Regions from separate parts of the Paenibacillus sp. sgz302114 genome, predicted to be linked through region 1. Evidence: predicted binding sites of a transcription regulator. Region 1 holds the regulator's gene; each other region holds the start of a gene.

Region 1 (6,773 bases):
TGCCTGCTGTTACAAGATCATCAAGCGCACGCAATGTTTCTTCTATTGGAGTCGCATGATCCCATACATGCACTTGATAGAGATCTATGTAGTCAGTATCGAGCCGTTTCAAGCTTGCTTCGACGGCATCCATAATATGTTTTCTCGATACTCCGACGCCGTTCGCATTGGTAGAGGTAGCGAATCTGACCTTTGTCGCCAGAACAACATCCGAACGACGGTCCTTAATCGCTCGTCCGACAATCTCCTCTGAAATTCCGCCTACATATACATTGGCTGTATCCAGGAAATTACCGCCTTGCTCCATGAACCGGTGAACCATACTGATGGAATCTGTCTCGCTAGTTGTATTGCCAAACGTCATCGTTCCCAAACAAAGCTCAGACACAGCTAGGCCGCTTCTGCCTAGTAACCGATATTCCATGCTCGTCCCCTCCTACATGATAGAAGTCATTAGTGCTTAATGGAACCTCCGCCGTTCTCTCCGTCCTCTTCATCTTCCGCCCATTTAATGGTATCCAGTTGATTGCGGAAATTGCTTTTGAAGTTGTCTAGATATTGACGGCGTAGCTCGTCTCGTTCAACAAGCTCCTCCGGTGTTAAACCGATGGTTTTGTTTTTGCGAGAGAGCTCGTTAATACGGGCTATGACTTTGTCTATAGCGTTCATTTCTACTGCACTCCTTTCCCTGCCTAAGGTCAACATGTCACCCTTTACTTTGACATTAATAAGGAGCCATTGTCAAGGTAACACAGGTCCTTTCAGAGATAGAAGAAGCCTGAGCGAATCATGCGCTCAGGCTTAACTACCTAGTTCATATATTCCATTATAAGTGTTATTCAGCAGGAACAATTAAAGACTGCCCAGCTTGCAGTGTGCTGTTCGTTAAATTGTTCCGCTTCTTCAAGCTGTACACCACTTCACGAATATCTTGTCCCGCCTCGCGCACTCTGCCAGCAATTTCCCAAAGCGTGTCGCCCGCTCCGACCACAACCACTTGCTCCATTGCAGTCGGTTCAGCAGGATGCTCGCTGCCAGCGTAGCTCGTCATCAATGTCAGCCCAGTGAACAGCAGTACGAACAGTAATCCTGCAACTGCTAGTCTTAATAGAAGACGTTGCTTATAAGAATCATTCAAAACACGCTTTGTTGCATGGTTGTTTCTCGTGTTTCCTTTATAAGTAGTTGAGTAAGAAGATATCGTTGTCATCATTCTCCAGCACCCCAAACGTTTGTTCTGTTGTCGTTGAAATAAGAATAACACGAACGTTTGTTTGTGGTCAAGCGTTTTTGGAACATTTGTTCGCACAAATACGCGAACCTGTGTTTTCAAGAACTTATGTTTGTACGAACTCCGGTTCTGTGCTATAATTTGACACAAATGAAACTTTGGGGTGATTCCGGTGTCGAAACTTTCAAACCGCCAACAGGCGATACTAGAATTCATTAAGACAGAAGTGCGCGAGAAAGGCTATCCGCCTTCTGTACGTGAGATCGGCGAAGCTGTTGGACTTGCTTCCAGCTCGACCGTTCACGGTCATCTGGACCGTCTTGAGAAGAAAGGCCTTATTCGCCGCGACCCGACGAAGCCTCGCGCCATTGAGATTTTGGACGGCGACGACGCCGACATTATCCCTTTCCCGCTCGCAGTATCCAAAGTGCCTGTCATCGGTAAAGTAACCGCAGGCGTCCCGATTACCGCAACTGAGAACATCGAAGACTATTTCCCTCTTCCAGCGGATAAAGTCGGCGATGATACTGTCTTTATTCTTAATGTTATTGGTGAGAGTATGATTGAAGCAGGCATCCACAATGGTGACTATGTCATCGTGCGCCAACAGCAAACAGCTAACAACGGCGATATCGTCGTCGCAATGACTGAAGAAGATGAAGCAACGGTGAAGACGTTCTACAAGGAGAAGGATCACATCCGCCTCCAACCGGAGAACTCAACGATGGAACCGATCCGTCTTCGCAACGTATCCATTCTCGGCAAGGTCATCGGCTTGTTCAGGGACATTCACTAATTCTATTTATTACAAAGGGCCATCCGAGGTGCTGCAGCATCGCCTCGGATGGCCCTTTCTTTTTGTTCAGGATCTTAGGCAAATGGCGATGCTGAGAGAGCGTAATACGCACTCTCAGCATGAAAATGGGTCGATTGAAGCTCTGAGAGTGCGGATTCAGCACTCTCAGGTAAGGAAACTGCCGCAACTGGCAGCTTGGCGATGCTGAGAGTGCGTAATACGCACTCTCAGCAAGGAAATCGGCCGATTGAAGTCATGAGAGTGCAGATTCAGCACACTCAGTTATGGAAACTGCCGGAATCGGCGCTTGGCGGAGCTGAGAGAACAAGAATACAATGGCAGATTGAATCAACACTCTCTATTTTCCCTCGAGTTCTCGTGCCTGCTGGAGGCAGGCCATTCGCGTTAACAATTTGAGCGGTAACGTTCGCCTTCGCACTCGGACTTCAACCTTGTTCTTTCTGCCGTAGGATGTCAGTTAACCTACAAGCTCCCGAAATAACAAGCTTTGATACATAAACTTACTTCGTTTGTACTTAAAGTTCAATGCCACGCCTGAGAATGCGATCAGAATTCGCTTGAGCGCTATAGTCGTCACTTTCCGGCGAACCAGCCTTCTCAGCCGTTTGATGTTACGATTATTGACCGCTCTCGCGACGGCTGCAGCATAGGCGCTCGATGAACGAAGTGATCGATAGAATGGCAGAATCGCTCGAGCTATCATTCGATGAACCGGCGTAGAGAACGTAAACTGCGTTGTGCCTGGCGGAATCGTTAATCCGCATGAGTATTGGATAATCGGATCCGGATATTCAAAATCAAAGAAATACCCGATTCCGTTGGATGACAAGCTGCTCAGCTTTGCCGATGGCGCAACTGACTTGAACATCTTCGCTAACGTATCAATATCCGTCGTACGAACAGCCTTCGACCATCTCAGCGCGAATGAATAATTGCACGCGATCTTGCGATAGAACGGAATCATGATCCCCGCAACCTTTCGAAGTATCGCTCCTGTTAACCGAAATTGCGCGTCCGTTCCCGCTTTTCCGTTCATCACTGTCGCCTTCTCTCTCCTATACCCTCTTAACATATAGTGTATGCGGGACAGAGGTCACGGGTGAGAAGCGGATCGAAGCATACCCGCTCAACAATAAAAACCCCTTGCTGCCAAAAGGCAACAAGGGGTATATAGCGTTTCCTAGAACAGTGTCAAATACTGATCGCGTTCCCACTCGTGGATCTGCGTGCGGTACATGTCCCACTCGATTTCTTTCAATTCATAGAAGTGTGCAAGCGCGTGATCGCCAAGAGCATCACAGATGACTTCACTGCGAAGCAGCTCCGTCAATGCTTCTTTCAGATCGCCCGGCAAGCTTGGGATACCTTCGTCGATACGCTCTTCGTCCGTCATCACATAGATGTTACGGTCTGTAGGAGCTGGAAGAGCAATCTTATTCTTGATGCCATCAAGGCCGGCTTTCAACATAACAGCAAGCGCGAGGTAAGGATTCGCTGCAGGATCCGGGCTGCGCACTTCGATGCGTGTGCTTAGGCCGCGGGAAGCAGGAATACGAATCATCGGGCTGCGGTTACTTGCAGACCAAGCTACATAACAAGGTGCTTCGTAACCAGGTACGAGACGCTTGTACGAGTTAACGGTAGGGTTCGTAATCGCTGCGAACGCACGAGCGTGGCGAAGTACGCCAGCCATGTAATAACGAGCAGTTTGGCTAAGACCAAGCTTATCGCTCTCATCGTAGAATGCGTTCACGTTGCCACGGAACAGCGATTGGTGACAGTGCATACCGGAACCGTTTACGCCGAACAACGGCTTAGGCATGAATGTCGCATGCAAACCATGCTGACGTGCAATCGTCTTAACGACGAGCTTGAACGTCTGGATTTGGTCAGCTGCTTTGATCGCATCCGCATATTTGAAGTCGATTTCGTGCTGGCCTGGCGCCACTTCATGGTGAGATGCTTCAATCTCGAAGCCCATCTCTTCCAGAGTCAGTACGATCTCGCGGCGGCAGTTCTCGCCAAGATCCATTGGAGCAAGGTCGAAGTAACCGCCTTGGTCGTTCAGTTCTGTCGTCGGATTGCCTTTCGCGTCTGTCTTGAACAGGAAGAACTCAGGCTCGGGACCAACATTCATCGCTGTGAAGCCAAGCTCTTCAGCTTCTTTAAGCGAACGTTTCAAGATACCGCGCGGATCGCCCGCGAACGGTGTACCGTCTGGCATATATACATCACAGATCAAACGAGCAATGCGATCTTCCGCTACCCAAGGGAATACAACCCAAGTGTCAAGGTCCGGGTATAGGTACATATCGGATTCTTCAATCCGTACATAGCCTTCGATCGAAGAACCGTCGAACATCATTTTGTTATCGAGTGCTTTTTCCAACTGACTGACTGGAATTTCCACATTCTTAATTGTTCCAAGCAAGTCGGTAAACTGAAGACGAATAAAACGGACATTCTGTTCCTGGGTGATACGTCTGATGTCATCTTTTGTGTAACTCACTCAAAATCATCTCCTTAGACGAATGTTTGTTTTATTTCTTGTTATAGAAACGGGACAGCTGACCTTGAATCATCGAAGCTTTGCCCGGTCTCTTCTCAAGCAGCTGTTGCTTCAGCAAACGGTGCAGCTGCGCGTCCGACAGCTCGCGCCTCTTCACTTCAGACAGCTCGCTGACGACTGTCGCGTCTTCGGATTCCTTCGAAACAGGATTCATCACTTGCTTAATGCCTGCAATGTTGACGCCCTTCTCAATCAATGATTTGATCTCCAGCAGCCGCTCTACGTCGTTGAAAGAGAATAGCCGTTGGTTCCCGCTTGTCCGAGCCGGAACAATCAATTCATGCTGCTCATAATAACGGATTTGCCTAGCGGTCAAGTCGGTCAACTTCATCACGATGCCGATTGGAAAAAGCGCCATATTTCTGCGTATTTCGTCACCCATGTCGCATCAACCTTCCAGTATCTGATATATACTTACATTGTACCGCCATGCCAAAAACGTGTCAAGTTGTGTGAGGTTTAATTACAACTAATTCTCGTTCAGCGAGTACAGTTAAAGCATTCAGAACACCATATTTGACATGGGCATACGTGAGACCGCCTTGCATATAAGCAATGTAAGGCTCACGAATCGGCGCATCCGCAGATAACTCCAAGCTGCCGCCTTGCATGAACGTACCTGCCGCCATGATGACAGGATGCTCATAACCAGGCATGTCCCACGGCTCAGGCACGACATGCGCATCTACCGCCGAAGCGCGCTGCACGCCTTGTACGAAAGCGATCAGTTGCTCCGCGCGGTCGAAACGGATCGCTTGAATGAGGTCCGTGCGCGGCGCATCATAGCGCGGATTACTCTCGAACCCTAGCAGCTCGAACATCGCTGCGCCGAACACGCTTCCTTTAAGCGCTTGTCCCACAAGATGCGGTGCCAAGAACAACCCTTGATACATCGCCCGAAGCGTACCGAGCGTTGCACCAACTTCGCCTCCAATACCAGGCGCTGTAAGCCGATAAGCGGTTAAGTCTACCGCTTTCTGAGTGCCGGCTACATAACCGCCTGTTGGCGCCAAGCCACCGCCTGGATTCTTGATCAGCGAGCCAGCCATTAAGTCTACGCCCACTTCCGTCGGTTCAAGCTCCTCTGTAAATTCCCCATAGCAGTTATCGACGAACACATACACATCCGGTTTCAACGCTTTGACACGCTTAACCATGTCTCCGATTTGAGCAACCGTGTACGAGGAACGCCAGTCATAGCCGCGAGAGCGTTGAATACCAATGACCTTCGTGCGTTCATTTATGCGAGCCCCTACCGTCTCCCAATCAATCGAGCCATCCGATAGCGGCGCAACTTCCCCATACTGAATGCCAAAATCCTGCAGTGAGCCTTGCCCGTCACCAGGCTTGCCAATGACCTTATGCAGCGTGTCGTAAGGTTTGCCAGTGATGTAGAGAAGCTCGTCCCCTGGGCGCAGCAAGCCGAACAAAGCGCAGCTAATTGTATGAGTACCTGACACAAAATGAGGACGCACTAATGCAGCTTCCGCCCCCATCACATCCGCATAGACGAGGTCGAGAACTTCTCTACCTGTATCATTGTATCCATATCCAGTCGAGCCATTAAAATGAAAATCACTTACTTTGTGCTTCTGAAATGCAGCGATAACTTTCCACTGATTGCGCTCCGCGATCCCATCGATAGAACGAAAAACAGGGGCGGCCTGCGTCTCCGCAGCCTCCGCCCACTTGGTTAATTCCAGCCAACTTTCACTTTCATGCTGCCTCACGATAGATGTCTCTCCTCAATAGTTCCTTCGTTATGCCATTTCTACGAATGCTTCTAGTTTATACCCGTGCAATTCGTATTCTTGCTTGCTCAGCTGCACGGTCAGTCGCATATAATCGCCATCAACGGTCTGTTCGATGACATCACCTGTTCGGTACGCAAGAGCGATCAAATCACCGCGTTCAGCCGGCAGCATAAAAGTTTTCGTATCCCCCGTCATCCGATCTTGGATCGCCTGTCTCAAACGGAGCAAATCGTCTGTGTTGTACGCGCTCATGACGAGCGTATCTTGTCCGTTCGCCGGTATTAGCTCAGAGTCAACATCCTCGCACATATCGATCTTGTTATAGATCATTAGCGTCGGCTTGCCTGCTGCCCCAAGCTCGCTGAGAATCCGCTCAACAACGCGAATTTGCTCCTCACGCAT
Region 2 (6,773 bases), on a different contig from region 1:
TGTCGAGTCCTTCGATGGTAAGCTAGTACATAGGAGGACTTTTCACATGCTCAACACGATTATTAAACCTATGCTGCTTCAACCATCACCTACTGTCATTAGCAAACAGGGGTGGTTCCACCAGATAAAGTGGGACGGTTTCAGAGTCCTAATACATTACGATCATGGAAATGTTCGTGCGTTCACTCGTCACGGAACAGAAGTCACTGATCGCTTCCCTGAATTACAACTAATACGATTAAACTGCTCGCAAGCCATCCTAGATGGTGAATGCATTTGTCTCGATCAAACCAACAAACCTTGCTTTGAAGATGTAATGACTCGATTTCACGCAAAGAAATCTGATGCTGTAATTAAACTTGCTCAACAGTTTCCAGCTCATTATGCTGTTTGGGATTGTTTATGGCATGATGGGAAAGACTTGACAAAGACGAGTCTTCATCAGCGACTAGAAACCCTCCAGAAACTCGTCAATCCTTCATCAGTAATTTCAGTTACACCGATGTATGAAGATGGTGAGAGCCTGTTTCAACAGGTTAAGACATTGAGTTTAGAGGGGATCGTATCGAAGAATCCATCAAGCCTATACAGCTTAGATTCAAGGCCAAAGAACGTATGGGTTAAAACGAAGAATTACCAATTCGGTGAATTTAAAATATCAGGGATCCGCAAGTCAGAGTTCGGATGGAGCTTGTCCAACAAAGGACAACATGTAGGTATCATTGAGTTTCCTCCACCTTCCGATGTTCTGAAAGCATTCGAAGCAGTGGCCAAACAGATCGTCAAAGGTGAGAGTAAGAACTGGATTCATCTCGAGTCGGTACTGACATGCAAAGTAAAATTTCAGTGTTATACGAAAGACAATAAGCTACGTCACCCTACATTTGAATCGTTTATTTTATGAAGCTGCTGAGATGCAGCTTTTTATTTCCCTGTCTACAGGATATGGTAATATTAGTAATTGAGAGCCAGTTATTTTTTGTCGATAAAAAATGGTCATTATAAAAAACTTTTGGAGCTTCACCAGGAGATAAGAACATGAGTGAACAATTTGTAATAAATCAGCATTATGTTCCGCAATTTGTCTTGAGTCACTTTTCAAGCAATAAAAAACATGTTTGTGAAACTCTATTAGATGAAAATAAAATTTATACAACAACCTACACCAGGTCGATGTCCGAAAGGAACACATATGAACACCCGTTTCTTCAAAAGAACGAGCTGGAAAAATTCTTCACTAACATTGAATCCGATTTTGCACCTGCTATCAACGAAATAATCCGCATTCTAGACTCCCGAGAAAATGAATCAGTAATCTTGGCTAAAGTAAAAAAAATTATAGAAACATATATGTCGGCAGTAATCGTTTTTTATTACAGGAGTGGAGCGTTATTAAATGAGTTCTCCCTGGAGAACTTAGTAAAGGGAGCGAGAATCGGATATCTCATAGAAAAATTGTCTAATAAGAAATATATAAACGCACTTGGGGACACGATTAAGAAATATTACGATTTTGCTATTATTAAAAGTGAAAACAATGAATTTCTATTGAGTGACCAATACTTGGCTACTGCTGCCTTAGCAATAAAGAGCAGGTTTGCAAATATTAGCAATAGACATATTGGACTCAAGGATGTAATTTTATTCATACCCATTTCAAGTAAATACTACATCGTGTATTACGAGGGTAAGAAACCCAGCTATATATTAAAGGGAAAGATAAATGTCCTGAATGAACAACAAGTGGATGAAATCAACAAGATAATAATCAATAACGCATATGTAAAATGTGTTGGATACTCAAAAGAACCGTTACAAAGAGCTATTGAGCATTTTAACTACCAATCACCTTCTTCAACTTATTTAGGGTATGAAGACGGGTCGGTCGGTGGAGCAACTCTTAAGAAAGAAGTATTTTTTTATGAGACAGATGCGGAGGCGTGGAAGCAGTTTATTGGGGCAAAATGGTTTCCGTATAAAGAGCTTGGTAGAAATGAACAGTGTAGATGTGGAAGCGGTAAGAAACTAAAAAACTGTTGCATTGAAATATTTATGATAATTAAGAAAATGATCGGAACCTTTGGGGATAAAGATTTAAATTTAAAAATAAAACCGCATCCTTCTGCCATGACTGAATATAGTGTTACAGAATTCTTTAGCCCCAAAGTTCGATAGAAAAGTATTGATCCCATTCTAAGGAATTATGTTGAATGGACAAAAAATTGACGACAGCTCAATGAAACCGCCGTATTACGAAGGCGGTTTTTATTAATTTTGGTTATATATATCAATATTAAGGATTTAACAGGTCAAATAAATAATCCCACTCTAGAATTGGTCGTGGATTATTCTTTCTATATTACACTCACTTGACCTATGCATTACGAGTGCGTACAAATTCAGTTTTGCTAGGTTCTACAAGGTCTTATTATCAGTATTTTAGCCTATAATCTTCGTTTAGGTTCGGTAAGGATTTTTATGATGGTAGATGAATGGGTAGATGTGCATTAGATTTTTTCATGTTTCTGAGAGTACATACCTAATAGGAGAGTAAGCTTTAGCCAAGGTCATTATTGAGCTATCGTACACCGTTAGCTTAATTCTCTTTTCCGTCGGTTTCGTTTTAAAAAAAAGATTAATGGAGAAATTACAAGCAATGAAATCATAGCGATTAAGTAAAAATTGTAGTGCTTATTTTTTAAATCATCAAGTTGTTGAAGGTCATAATCTGCATCTGACAGTAATTTTGTACCGCCGCATAAAGTGTCCTCCGCGTACTCTCCCTTCTCATAGTAATATAAGTATTTATCTTTCGTTGTTTTATAAGCATACACAAGATACTCCGTACCTTCTTGAAGCCCATTTCCAACAATATTAATTCTGTCTCCAATATCACCTTTGATTAATGATTCAACTTCAAATGTTGTCCTGCTTTTGGGATTCAAACCACCAAAATCCTCATATGTGGTCTTACCGGCTTTTCCAACGAAAATCAAATCACTTCTATTAAACAAATCTTTTGGTTCTTGGCTATAAACACAAATCCATGCATAGCTTTTATTCGGTGTTAAAACTAAAAATGTAAAAAATACCAATGTTACAATTCCACCAAAGGTCTTAATGTGCCCCACCTATTTTCATATTTATTAACTCACGTTTATTTCCATTATATTATCAACTCAGCTATCTTGACCGTTAGTGGAATAGACCACCGAGTAGCCTGTCCTTTGATGTGTTATCGTGCCCCGTTAGTTGAACAAAGGCAACCTCGCTTATAGTCGGTTGCCTTCTTGTTTTTTAAACTATTGCACCTGTGAAAGCAAGACAAAATAATAAATTGAATCACTTTGAATTCACATTTAAATTATAAAGTTTTACAATGTCTGTTTCTTTATATCTTTTGATGTCTCTCATCATTGCAAATGTATCACCAACTACTTCATTGTCGCATCCCACTAACAACATAAACGTAATACCAAGATCTTTATTTGTACCGGTTTCGAACCCCCTACAAATCGTGCTGCCACTTACATCGACACCCCCGCCATCCCTTGAGTTGTCAAATCTGTAATGAATCACGTTGCCATCATAGTAGATGTCATAAAAAGTTTTCGTATCTGTAATACGTATTTGAGCCGGTGTTTTTGCATCTACTTGTTTGAGAAACTGAACCCACTTGTCTATGTGATAACTATTTCCATACCCGAAAAGGATTACATCTTCATTCTGAACGGCTTCTTCAAATGAATAATCCCCTATTATTGGAGGAAACTCTCCATTTGCAGTTATAGCATTTTCTCGACTTCCGCAAGCCGTTAGTAAGATAAGCACAATGGACAGCACGAATATAACTCTAATCACATTAACACCTCGAACTTTGATAAAATGGTTGGCATTTCAGCGTTCTCACGCGATTGCTTCTTCAAGTTATGCGAGTAAGCCGGATGTGCTTGCGCAGTTCATTCCTCATAAACATCATTATTTAATAAATAATTATTCAATATTTCGTTGATGAATCCTGCCCGTTACTTCAATGAAAAATGGCAGCTGAACATTATGCCAGCTGCCGTCGTGTTGTATTCAGCAAAAGTGTGCCCGTTAGTTCAATGATAAATTCAATTCACGAGTTAAGATCAAACTCATAAATCGGGTTTATACACCTCAAGATTGAGACAATCGCATTATTATATCCAGACATTTTCTCTGTTTCTTTTTCATCAGTGAACTCTTCGTTTTCGATTTGTACCGCAAGTTTACTAATTATATCGAGGTACTTGCTTACAAATTCGTTTTCATCCATAGCTTTAACATCAACTAACATTTCATTATAAGCGAGTAACTCGCCCTCGTTAATATATTGAAATTCTGTTTTATCGAATATGTCATTTGTATTTGTGAAATGAATTTTCCTCTCGATAATATCAACCATTGTAAATTGAATCATTTTCTTTTTATCACGCATTTTTATTCCACCTTTTTTATTCAACCCAACTTTCAGGCTATCCTGCCCGTTACTTCAATAAAAGAAATGGAACTGCTTTGTAGCAAGCTCCTCAGCTATCGTTCCTCGTTTAGCGTAACGGGAGCGGACACTAATTTGTTTTGGGGAAGTCGATATATACAGACAAGTCACTCTTATCGAACCGAACCACTGCACCGAAAGCTTCGGCAATAAAGCGTAGGTTTACATACATTAAATCGTCATCCTCAGAAAGTGCAGGACTTTGTAGAAGACTCACTTCTTTGCCATTTAACTTGGCAATTCTTTTTCCAGCGGTTAAAGTAATCGTAGTATCGTCGTTCTTGGCGGTAACTGTTTTCGTTTGGTTATCAAACTGAGCATTCAATTTCAAACTTGAAAAAAATGCTCTATACGGAACTAATGTAGAACCGCTTGGAGGAATGTTACCCTTTAAATCTTGTTTTTCACCATTGATATAGATGGTCGGTTGACACGGCCAACATTGTTTTGTGTCTTTTAACGTGCCCTGCGCCGATACATTGTGCCCGCCAACGAGCATGAAACAAACAAATAGAACGGCAAGGGAGAGCAATGAATGCCTCTTCATGTATAACAACTCCTTAATATTTATGATTTGGATTTCTCAAACGACTATCTTGTCTTAGACGTATTAGTAACATTGAATGTTGCGCAATAAAGAACATCCAAAATACACCACCAATGAACTTCACAACACCAACAAAAAAACACCTCTGGTTAATGAAGTGCTTTTCTGCGGCGTTTCATTCAACTATCGTACCCGTTAGCGTAATGACAATAAAGAGGAATATTACGAAATATGAGCTATTGCATCGATTTGCACCATGAAACCCATATTAGCAGGTGCTATCGTTCTTGCGGGATATGGTTCTGAAAAGTATTCTTTATATATTTCATTGAAGGTGTCGAACACCGCACCTTCTCCTAGAAATACTGTTACTTTGACAACATCTGATAACTTTGCGCCAGATACCTCTAAAATTGCTCGAAGATTATCAAGTGCCCTTCTTGCTTGCACATCAAGAGTAGTTCCAACACTCATTCCAGTTTCAGGGTCGAATGGTCCTTGCCCAGCGACATAAACCACATTGCCAACCTTTATTGCTTGAGAATATGGCATGCCTCCAGGCTTTTGAGCATCATTTGTGAAAATTATTTCTTTCATGAAAACACCCTCCAAAGTTTATTTACCTTAATAATTCTATACCATGGATATATTTACCTCTTTGTTTATAACTGCCCGTTAACGGAACAGGTAGTGAATAGAATTATCACACGTTGCAACAGAACATACATTCGCATATAATAACACCATCACTACAGAGGACGGTGTATGATGGGAGATACAAAAAAACTAACAGCCGGTGGTAACTGGCTCTGGGAGGATAGCCGGATGATACTTCCTGAGCACAAAAAGGCGCAGAATGAGCATCAACGGGAACTAATGCGTCGAGATCAGAATATCGTCGATGAGGCAGCGTGTTCCGATATATCTGCTGCATTCGGCGCTTCACTGCAACACAAGGTTCCTATACGAGTGAAGATGTTTGACCCTTTTGAGGATCTTACAATTGAAGGTGTGCTCGAACGTGTGGATCAGCAATTACGCCGGTTTAAAATAGACGGGGAATGGTTCGACATGTCAAAGATCGAACGCGCCGGACTTGTCGAAGAGCTTGATTGGGTAAATTAAAAAACTCCGCTCAAATCACCAAGCGCTTGGAGATTTGAGCGGAGCTGCCAACACTTATTTTTTAAAATTCACTTTCTTAGTCTTGCCATCCCACGATACATTGCCACCTAGTAACTCAGCAGCAACTCTGACTCCAATATACGTTATGCCTTCTCTCAGCTTGTATCCGCCAACTACCTTGCCGTTAAGATACGGTGTAGCGGCCGCAGGGTCCCAGTGTACCGTTGCACCGAGAGCAACACCAAGTGGTCGCATCGGTAAGTACACATGACCATCAATCACACGGCCATAGCCGACCAGCTTCTCGTTGACCGTAACCGGGATCTTGTCCGCGCCACTAGGACGCGGAACATCTGGATGAACATATTTGTCGTAAAAGGTACGATCCATTGCATTCGTATCTACATTTCCGTCGATACCATCAATATGACCCTTCTCCGTGTATTGAAACACCGCCCACTCCGACCATGTGTTGTTGCTCATGGGCTTCTCAACTTCATAATGTGCCACCCAGAGCGGCCATTTGGCAAGCTGCTTGCCCAAGTATGACCGCGCGAAGCTAGCTCCGGTATACACCAT
Region 3 (6,773 bases), on a different contig from region 1:
AATCTATGTGTCTGCCAATCAGGCGCAGCATGTGTGGCAGTCGCTGTTTGCTGCGGGAGCAGCATTCGGACTCCAGCCCGCCGGTCTTGGCGCGCGAGATACGCTCCGGTTTGAAGCCCGACTGCCGCTATACGGTCAGGAGCTGTCCGCTCGGATTTCGCCGCTCGAAGCAGGTCTAAGTCCTTTTGTGAAGCTTGATAAAGGCAACTTCATCGGCCGCGACGCGTTGGTTAGGCAAAAGTCGGACGGCGTGCCCCGCAAGCTGGTCGGCATCGAGATGATCGACCGCGGCATCCCCCGCAGCCATTATCCCGTCTGCACGGCCGATGGCACACCAATCGGCGAGGTCACGTCAGGCACCCAATCCCCTACGCTGAAACGGAACCTCGGTCTTGTGCTAATCGAGTCTGGCTACTCCGGGATTGGAACGGAAGTTTGGGTCGAGATTCGCGGCAAGCTGCTCAAGGCCGCGGTCGTCAAAACCCCTTTCTATAAACGATGATCAAGATTAACGCCATTAAATACTCGATTTAAGGAGAGTGCGTAATGACGAGACCGCACCGATACATCCCGATGACCGAACAGGATAAAGCCGAAATGCTGGCCGCGATCGGCGTTGCCAAGGCCGATGATCTCTTCCGCGATATTCCAAATGCGATCCGTTACCGCGGCGTCCTGCCGATGTCGCCTGCACTGGATGAAATTTCACTGCTTACCCATATGAAAGAGCTGGCCGGACGCAACACCGATACTGGGAGCTGCACCAGCTTCCTCGGTGCCGGCATTTATGATCATCATATCCCGGTAATCATCAACCATATGATCTCTCGCTCCGAATTTTATACCGCCTATACACCTTACCAGCCGGAAATAAGCCAAGGCGAGCTGCAAGCTATTTTCGAATTTCAATCCTATATTTGTGAATTGACGGGCATGGCCGTTGCAAATGCAAGCATGTACGACGGCGTGACGGCGCTGTCGGAAGCAGGCGCATTGGCAGCCGGTGCGACCAAACGGCGCGAGCTTGTCGTCTCCCGAACGGTTCACCCGGAAGCTCGAGAAACAGTTCGAACGATGGCGCGGGGACTTGGCCTCGATATCGTTGAGGTTGGCTATTCCGCAAGCGGCGTCACCGATCTGGCGGCACTGCAAGCAGCGGTTACCGTCAATACGGCTGCGGTGCTTGTTCAATCCCCTAACTTCTTTGGCTGCCTGGAGGACCTTGCCGCGATCGAGCCGGTCATCCATGGCGTCAAAGGGCTATTCATCGTCAGCGCCAATCCGATTTCGCTCGGACTTCTCGAAGCGCCGGGCAAGCTCGGTGCCGACATCGTCGTCGGCGATGCGCAACCGCTCGGCATACCGCAATCGCTCGGCGGACCGACCTGCGGCTTCTTCGCTGTCGCTGAACCGCTGATGCGCCGGATGCCAGGCCGAATCGTCGGCCAGACGAAGGATATCGATGGCAAGCGCGGCTTCGTGCTGACGTTGCAAGCGCGCGAGCAGCATATTCGCCGCGAGAAGGCAACCTCCAACATATGCTCGAATCAGGCGCTGCTCGCTCTATGCGCTTCGATTTACCTGTCTACTTTAGGCAAGCAAGGCCTTATTGATGTGGCGAATCTGAATCTCCGGAAGGCGCATTACGCCAACTGCCAGCTTGCCGACCAACACGGGATCAAGCTTCCTTTTGCCGCTCCTTTCTTTAATGAATTCGTCATCCGGCTGCCGGAAGATGGACCATCTGTGAGCGAGATCAACCGACAGCTTCTGAAGTTCGGCATCCTCGGCGGCTATGACCTCGGTCTGGCTTATCCGGAGCTTAAAGGGCATATGCTGGTTGCAGTGACGGAGAAACGAACGCGCGAAGAAATCGATCAATTTGCGAGCAGATTGGGGGAATTGGCATGAACAAGGCGGAAAAGACGCTCATTTTTGAACTAAGCAAACCGGGCCGTATCGCCTACTCGCTGCCGGCGTGCGACGTTCCTGAAGTAGAGGCTGCCACCTCCATTCCAGCAACGATGCTCCGGCAAGTGCCCGCTCAGCTTCCAGAGGTTTATGAGGTCGACGTCATTCGCCATTACACAGAGCTTTCAAGGCGGAACTTCGGCATCGACAACGGCTTCTACCCGCTCGGCTCGTGTACGATGAAATACAATCCGAAGATTAATGAGGATACTGCTCGGCTCAGCGGATTTGCCCACATCCATCCCTATCAGCCGGCAACTAGCATTCAAGGGGCACTTGAGCTTCTTTATACGCTGCAGAACGATTTGGCCGTGCTGACTGGCATGGATCAGGTATCGCTTCAGCCCGCTGCCGGCGCGCATGGAGAGTGGACCGGACTCATGATGATCCGTGCCTATCATGAGAGCAGGGGCGAAAAGCGGTCGAAGGTGATCGTTCCCGACTCCTCGCATGGCACGAACCCGGCAAGCGCGACGACCGCTGGGTTCGAGACGATAACGATTCAATCGGATGCGCGCGGCATGGTCGATCTGGATGCCTTGCGCGCGGCAGTCGGCAGCGATACTGCCGCGCTCATGCTAACGAATCCGAGCACGCTTGGCCTATTTGAGGAGCACATTCTTGAGATCGCGCAAATTGTCCACGAGGCCGGGGGGCTGCTTTATTACGACGGCGCCAATTCCAACGCCATTATGGGCATTACCCGCCCCGGCGATATGGGCTTTGACGTCGTTCACTTGAACCTGCACAAGACGATGAGCACCCCGCATGGCGGAGGCGGACCAGGAGCGGGACCTGTCGGTGTCAAAAGCATGCTGGTTCCATATCTGCCGAAGCCGATCGTAGGCATTCATAGCGACGGGACCTATTATTTTGACTATGACCGTCCTGAATCGATCGGTCGGGTCAAAGCGTTTTATGGCAACTTCGGCATATTAGTTCGGGCTTACACGTACATCCGCACTTATGGACCGGAAGGGCTGCGCCAGGTGTCCGAATGCGCCGTGCTGAATGCCAATTACATGATGCACCGCCTCTCATCCCATTACGAGATTCCTTATCCCGGCGTCTGCAAGCATGAATTTGTCATGTCCGGGCGCGGCTTGAAGGTCTACGGCGTCCGGACGCTCGATATCGCTAAGCGGCTGCTCGATTTCGGCTACCATCCGCCGACGATTTATTTTCCGCTCAACGTCGAGGAAGCTTTAATGATCGAGCCAACCGAAACCGAAAGCAAAGAAACGCTCGACCACTTCATCGATACGATGATACAGATCGCCGAAGAAGCGCGTACGACTCCCGAACTCATCATAGGCGCCCCTTACGGCACAGTCGTGCGCCGGCTAGACGAGACGAACGCAGCGCGCAAGCCGATATTAAACTGCTCATGCGGATTATGAATGTATTTTCAAATAAAAACATAAGGGTGCCGGTTTGAGACGGCAGCCTTGTGTGTGGAACGAACTTTTCTTGTTAGTGGAACAGCTTGTCCGGCACGGCTATTTCTCCAACTCATAGCGTGCCGCGATAATGCCCGAATTGAACGTTCGGCTGGACAGCAGCTTGAGCTTGAGTTTCTCACCGCCGCCGTGGAATGCCGATTTGCCGCCGCCCAAGATGACCGGACAAATCGTCAGCAGGAATTCGTCGATCAATCCGAGCTCAAGCAACGTCTTCGCCGCCCCCGGGCTGCCGAAGATAACGAGATTTTTACCAGGCTGCTCCTTGAGCGCATTGATTTGCTCAGCGATATTGTCCTTGATCAGCATCGTATTGTTCCATTCGACAGTGTCCATCGAGCTGGAAATGACGACCTTTTTCACATCCTGTATCCATTTGGCATGCTCAATACCGTGCGTCGACGCATTCGGATCGTCTAGTACCGTGGGCCAATAACTCTCCATCATTCGATAGGTCGTCCGTCCGTATACGGGAGAGCCGACTTCGGCTACAACCTCCTCGGCGTATTTCTCTAATTCTTCGTTATACGGAATCCAACCTAGTCCTCCGTTCGAATCGGACGCATACCCATCCAGCGACACATGCATGAACAATACGAGTTTTCTCATGTTTGCTTCTCCTTCGATTTCGAATTTAGATCTGTTTTTCGGAATTCGCTTTAATAACGTCCTCGATATTAAACCATTCTCCATCGACTAAGAACTGCCTTGTATAGGGATTGATTTTATCAATCACGCCAATAACGCCACAATCTTCAAACTCATGATACAGGCGCAGACGTACTGTGCAACGCAATCCTAATGACTCCACCAGCACGTCCACAATTTTATCTCGATCTGACTGCTCTAAGTTTGGTTTTTGTCGTCGATATCGATTTCGGAAGTTGAGGCTGACTTGGTGTGCCTGTTGTTCAATTGATTCCAAATGAGCGTTGTCCATAATGATCACCCTTTATGAAGTGGTGATTCCATTATAACAGAACAAATGTTCTAGTATCTAGACTTTTTTCGTCACTCGAATGACATTTACTTTGACTGATAAGTCGTTTGATCCAAACAAAAAAGGATGGTGTATTCCATCCTTTTTATCGCCAAAAGCAATCATGAATATTCAACTAATCTGGGCCGATTTCACCGTCACTGCGCTTCCAAGATCGGCGCCGATTCCTAAACGGAAGCGGGATGAAGAGAAGTCACCCTCACACTCGAATCGGGGATCGCCATTCACGTTAACCCATGTACGATTTGCATCCATGCCCCATTGCACCGTGGAGAAACCATCTGGCAGCGTCCCTGCCTTTTCAAGCCAGATTTCTTGTTTTGTCTGAGGGTTACGGAAGCTTAAATCTCCATTCGAATGGAACTTAACTTGCGCCGATAATCCGCCGTACAAAATAAACGTATTCATATCGCTGCGCAAAACTGTCTCAAATGTAAATGGAGCAGTGAATTCAGCGGTCGTCCAAGCATTGCCCCACTGTTCGTTCTGCGTAAGCCATAATCCGTCGCTTTTTAAGCACGGGTAGCAGGACTGGTCCGGTATTAGCGTGTCCACCTGAACCCCTCGAAGAAATACGGGAAGCCTTGGAAGTTTATCTTGTTCCGAGAGCGGTTCCATGGAGAATGATTTTACCGTAACCAGCCCGTTGTCACTCCCTATGCCGGCTTTACCCGAAATTTCACCGAAGTAGCCCTCCTGCGTATGAAACAGTTCTCCGTTCACCTTCACTTCCATGCGGCGCTCATACATCGTCCATTCCACGCGCAACCATTCTCCAGTAGGAATAGCGCCTTTAGTTAAGTAACCGAATTGCTTGTGCACCTTCGGATGAGTAACATAGAACTCTTCTCCGGAACCATGATTGGCTGATGGGCCATAATTAAAAGTAAGCTGACCATGAGTGCCGTATTCCAATCGGAGACACCCGCTTTCGATCCGTACTGTCGTTTCGATTCGCATCGGTGTCGACATTGCATTCTCCGAGTATGCACGACCTGTCAGTTCGAGACCATCCTTCGTTTCTACGCAATGATACGACGAAGAACTCGGGTAAAGCCAAGTACCGCCACCGTCGTAGCGTGTTTGAAGTTGCGTCTGAGACTCCACTTCGCCATTCTCTTCCTTGCTGCCAGGGTTGCCACAAACCATCAATAAGTTTTTGTCCGGATCGCGAATTGTAAAAAATGCCATTCCGGGGTATTCTTCAATTTCCCACTCAATTGGGATTCCTTGCTTCTTGATAAAACGATAGGTTGCATGTACGTCCGGCGAATTGAACATCAGAATGGGCCGGTCTTCTCTGCTCAGTCCACGATCAAACCCATGCTGATCGAGTACAAAATCAGATCCGCCATCCATTTGGATGGCATGCACTTTGTCAGTCGTACTTGACCGTTCCGGCATCCCGAACAACTGATGATACCAATTGACGGACTTCTCCATGTTGCTGACATGCATAAAAACACCGCCGATTGTGTTCGCTACCGGATGAACGGTATGCTGCGTACTGATTGTTTCCTTCATCGATATACCCCCCTGGGGTCGGATTAGAGGCGCTGTTTAGCCTCTGCCTAGATAGATGCAAGATGTGTGAAATATCTTACATCCTTAACAGAAACTTTTTTAGATATGGCAATCTAGACGATCAGACGCCTCGATTAGAGCATCAGCCGCTTCCAGCTCGGCGGCCAAAGCTTGTTCCAACAGGCGGACTGTACGTTCCGCAGGCCCGGGGGCCGTGGTATTGCCGCCGCCGTAAGGAAGAGGGAACATCTTGGAGATCTGGGACCATGATTCCCAAATCCGTTCATATAGCCTGCTGGCATGCGTTAAGGCGGGAAGCACCGAAGAATTTCGGCTTTTCAATGCGGTAGCATGAGTATTTAAGAAGCGAATGGCATGCGCACGCGCCTCCGACACAACCGCAGACTGATAGGCGATGTTCAGCGGACTGTTTGTCTGCCGGCTTTTCATCGTTTCTATCAAGAATCTATAGGCTTCCTTCCCGCAAAGGTACAGGTCCGTCATATGAGTCGAAGCTTCACCCTGGATATGACGAGCGCCTTCTCGCAATACCGAGCTAAGCAAAGCAACACTATCTTCTGGTTGATGACGGCTGAGCGGAACGGCAAAGAACCATTCCGAGTCGTCATATGCTCGGCCGAGCTTGGTATAAGGGATTTTTCTACTGCTGGACGAGGTATCCATCACGCTCCAACTACTTGCCGAATCGTTAAATCCGGTGATCAACCCGAATTCCGGGCTGGATAAGTTCCATCCGATCGGCGAGATCCCTTTTTCCAGACTTTCAAAAATTGCATCAAAGGATGACAGAAGATCAT

Evidence for each region. The regulator LexA, encoded in region 1, represses DNA repair genes until DNA is damaged. The targets are predictions, from matches to a motif close to CGAACATATGTTCG.
Region 2: a site for LexA is predicted at 5,787-5,800, ahead of AC0LWF_RS17930 (YolD-like family protein). Genes of this name have one in related genera too.
Region 3: a site for LexA is predicted at 4,410-4,423, ahead of AC0LWF_RS13690 (YolD-like family protein). Genes of this name have one in related genera too.

Annotation. Positions count from the first base shown of each region.
Region 1 covers NZ_JBVYOI010000001.1:855,505-862,277, reverse strand. Annotated here, with positions in the region: gene AC0LWF_RS03955 (aldo/keto reductase) at 1-424, opposite strand, end outside; gene AC0LWF_RS03950 (DUF896 domain-containing protein) at 454-669, opposite strand; gene AC0LWF_RS03945 (LysM peptidoglycan-binding domain-containing protein) at 836-1,213, opposite strand; gene lexA (transcriptional repressor LexA) at 1,404-2,027, shown strand; gene AC0LWF_RS03935 (hypothetical protein) at 2,506-3,087, opposite strand; gene glnA (type I glutamate--ammonia ligase) at 3,229-4,557, opposite strand; gene AC0LWF_RS03925 (MerR family transcriptional regulator) at 4,589-4,999, opposite strand; gene AC0LWF_RS03920 (methionine gamma-lyase family protein) at 5,061-6,347, opposite strand; gene hflX (GTPase HflX) at 6,378-6,773, opposite strand, start outside.
Region 2 covers NZ_JBVYOI010000007.1:2,196-8,968, forward strand. Annotated here, with positions in the region: gene AC0LWF_RS17895 (ATP-dependent DNA ligase) at 47-904, shown strand; gene AC0LWF_RS17900 (DUF4238 domain-containing protein) at 1,039-2,175, shown strand; gene AC0LWF_RS17905 (hypothetical protein) at 2,592-3,095, opposite strand; gene AC0LWF_RS17910 (hypothetical protein) at 3,343-3,861, opposite strand; gene AC0LWF_RS17915 (hypothetical protein) at 4,121-4,462, opposite strand; gene AC0LWF_RS17920 (copper amine oxidase N-terminal domain-containing protein) at 4,593-5,069, opposite strand; gene AC0LWF_RS17925 (Rid family detoxifying hydrolase) at 5,292-5,666, opposite strand; gene AC0LWF_RS17930 (YolD-like family protein) at 5,835-6,194, shown strand; gene AC0LWF_RS17935 (GH25 family lysozyme) at 6,249-6,773, opposite strand, start outside.
Region 3 covers NZ_JBVYOI010000004.1:343,101-349,873, reverse strand. Annotated here, with positions in the region: gene gcvT (glycine cleavage system aminomethyltransferase GcvT) at 1-502, shown strand, start outside; gene gcvPA (aminomethyl-transferring glycine dehydrogenase subunit GcvPA) at 547-1,911, shown strand; gene gcvPB (aminomethyl-transferring glycine dehydrogenase subunit GcvPB) at 1,908-3,371, shown strand; gene AC0LWF_RS13695 (dihydrofolate reductase family protein) at 3,471-4,040, opposite strand; gene AC0LWF_RS13690 (YolD-like family protein) at 4,066-4,371, opposite strand; gene AC0LWF_RS13685 (VOC family protein) at 4,543-5,955, opposite strand; gene AC0LWF_RS13680 (RNA polymerase sigma factor) at 6,055-6,773, opposite strand, start outside.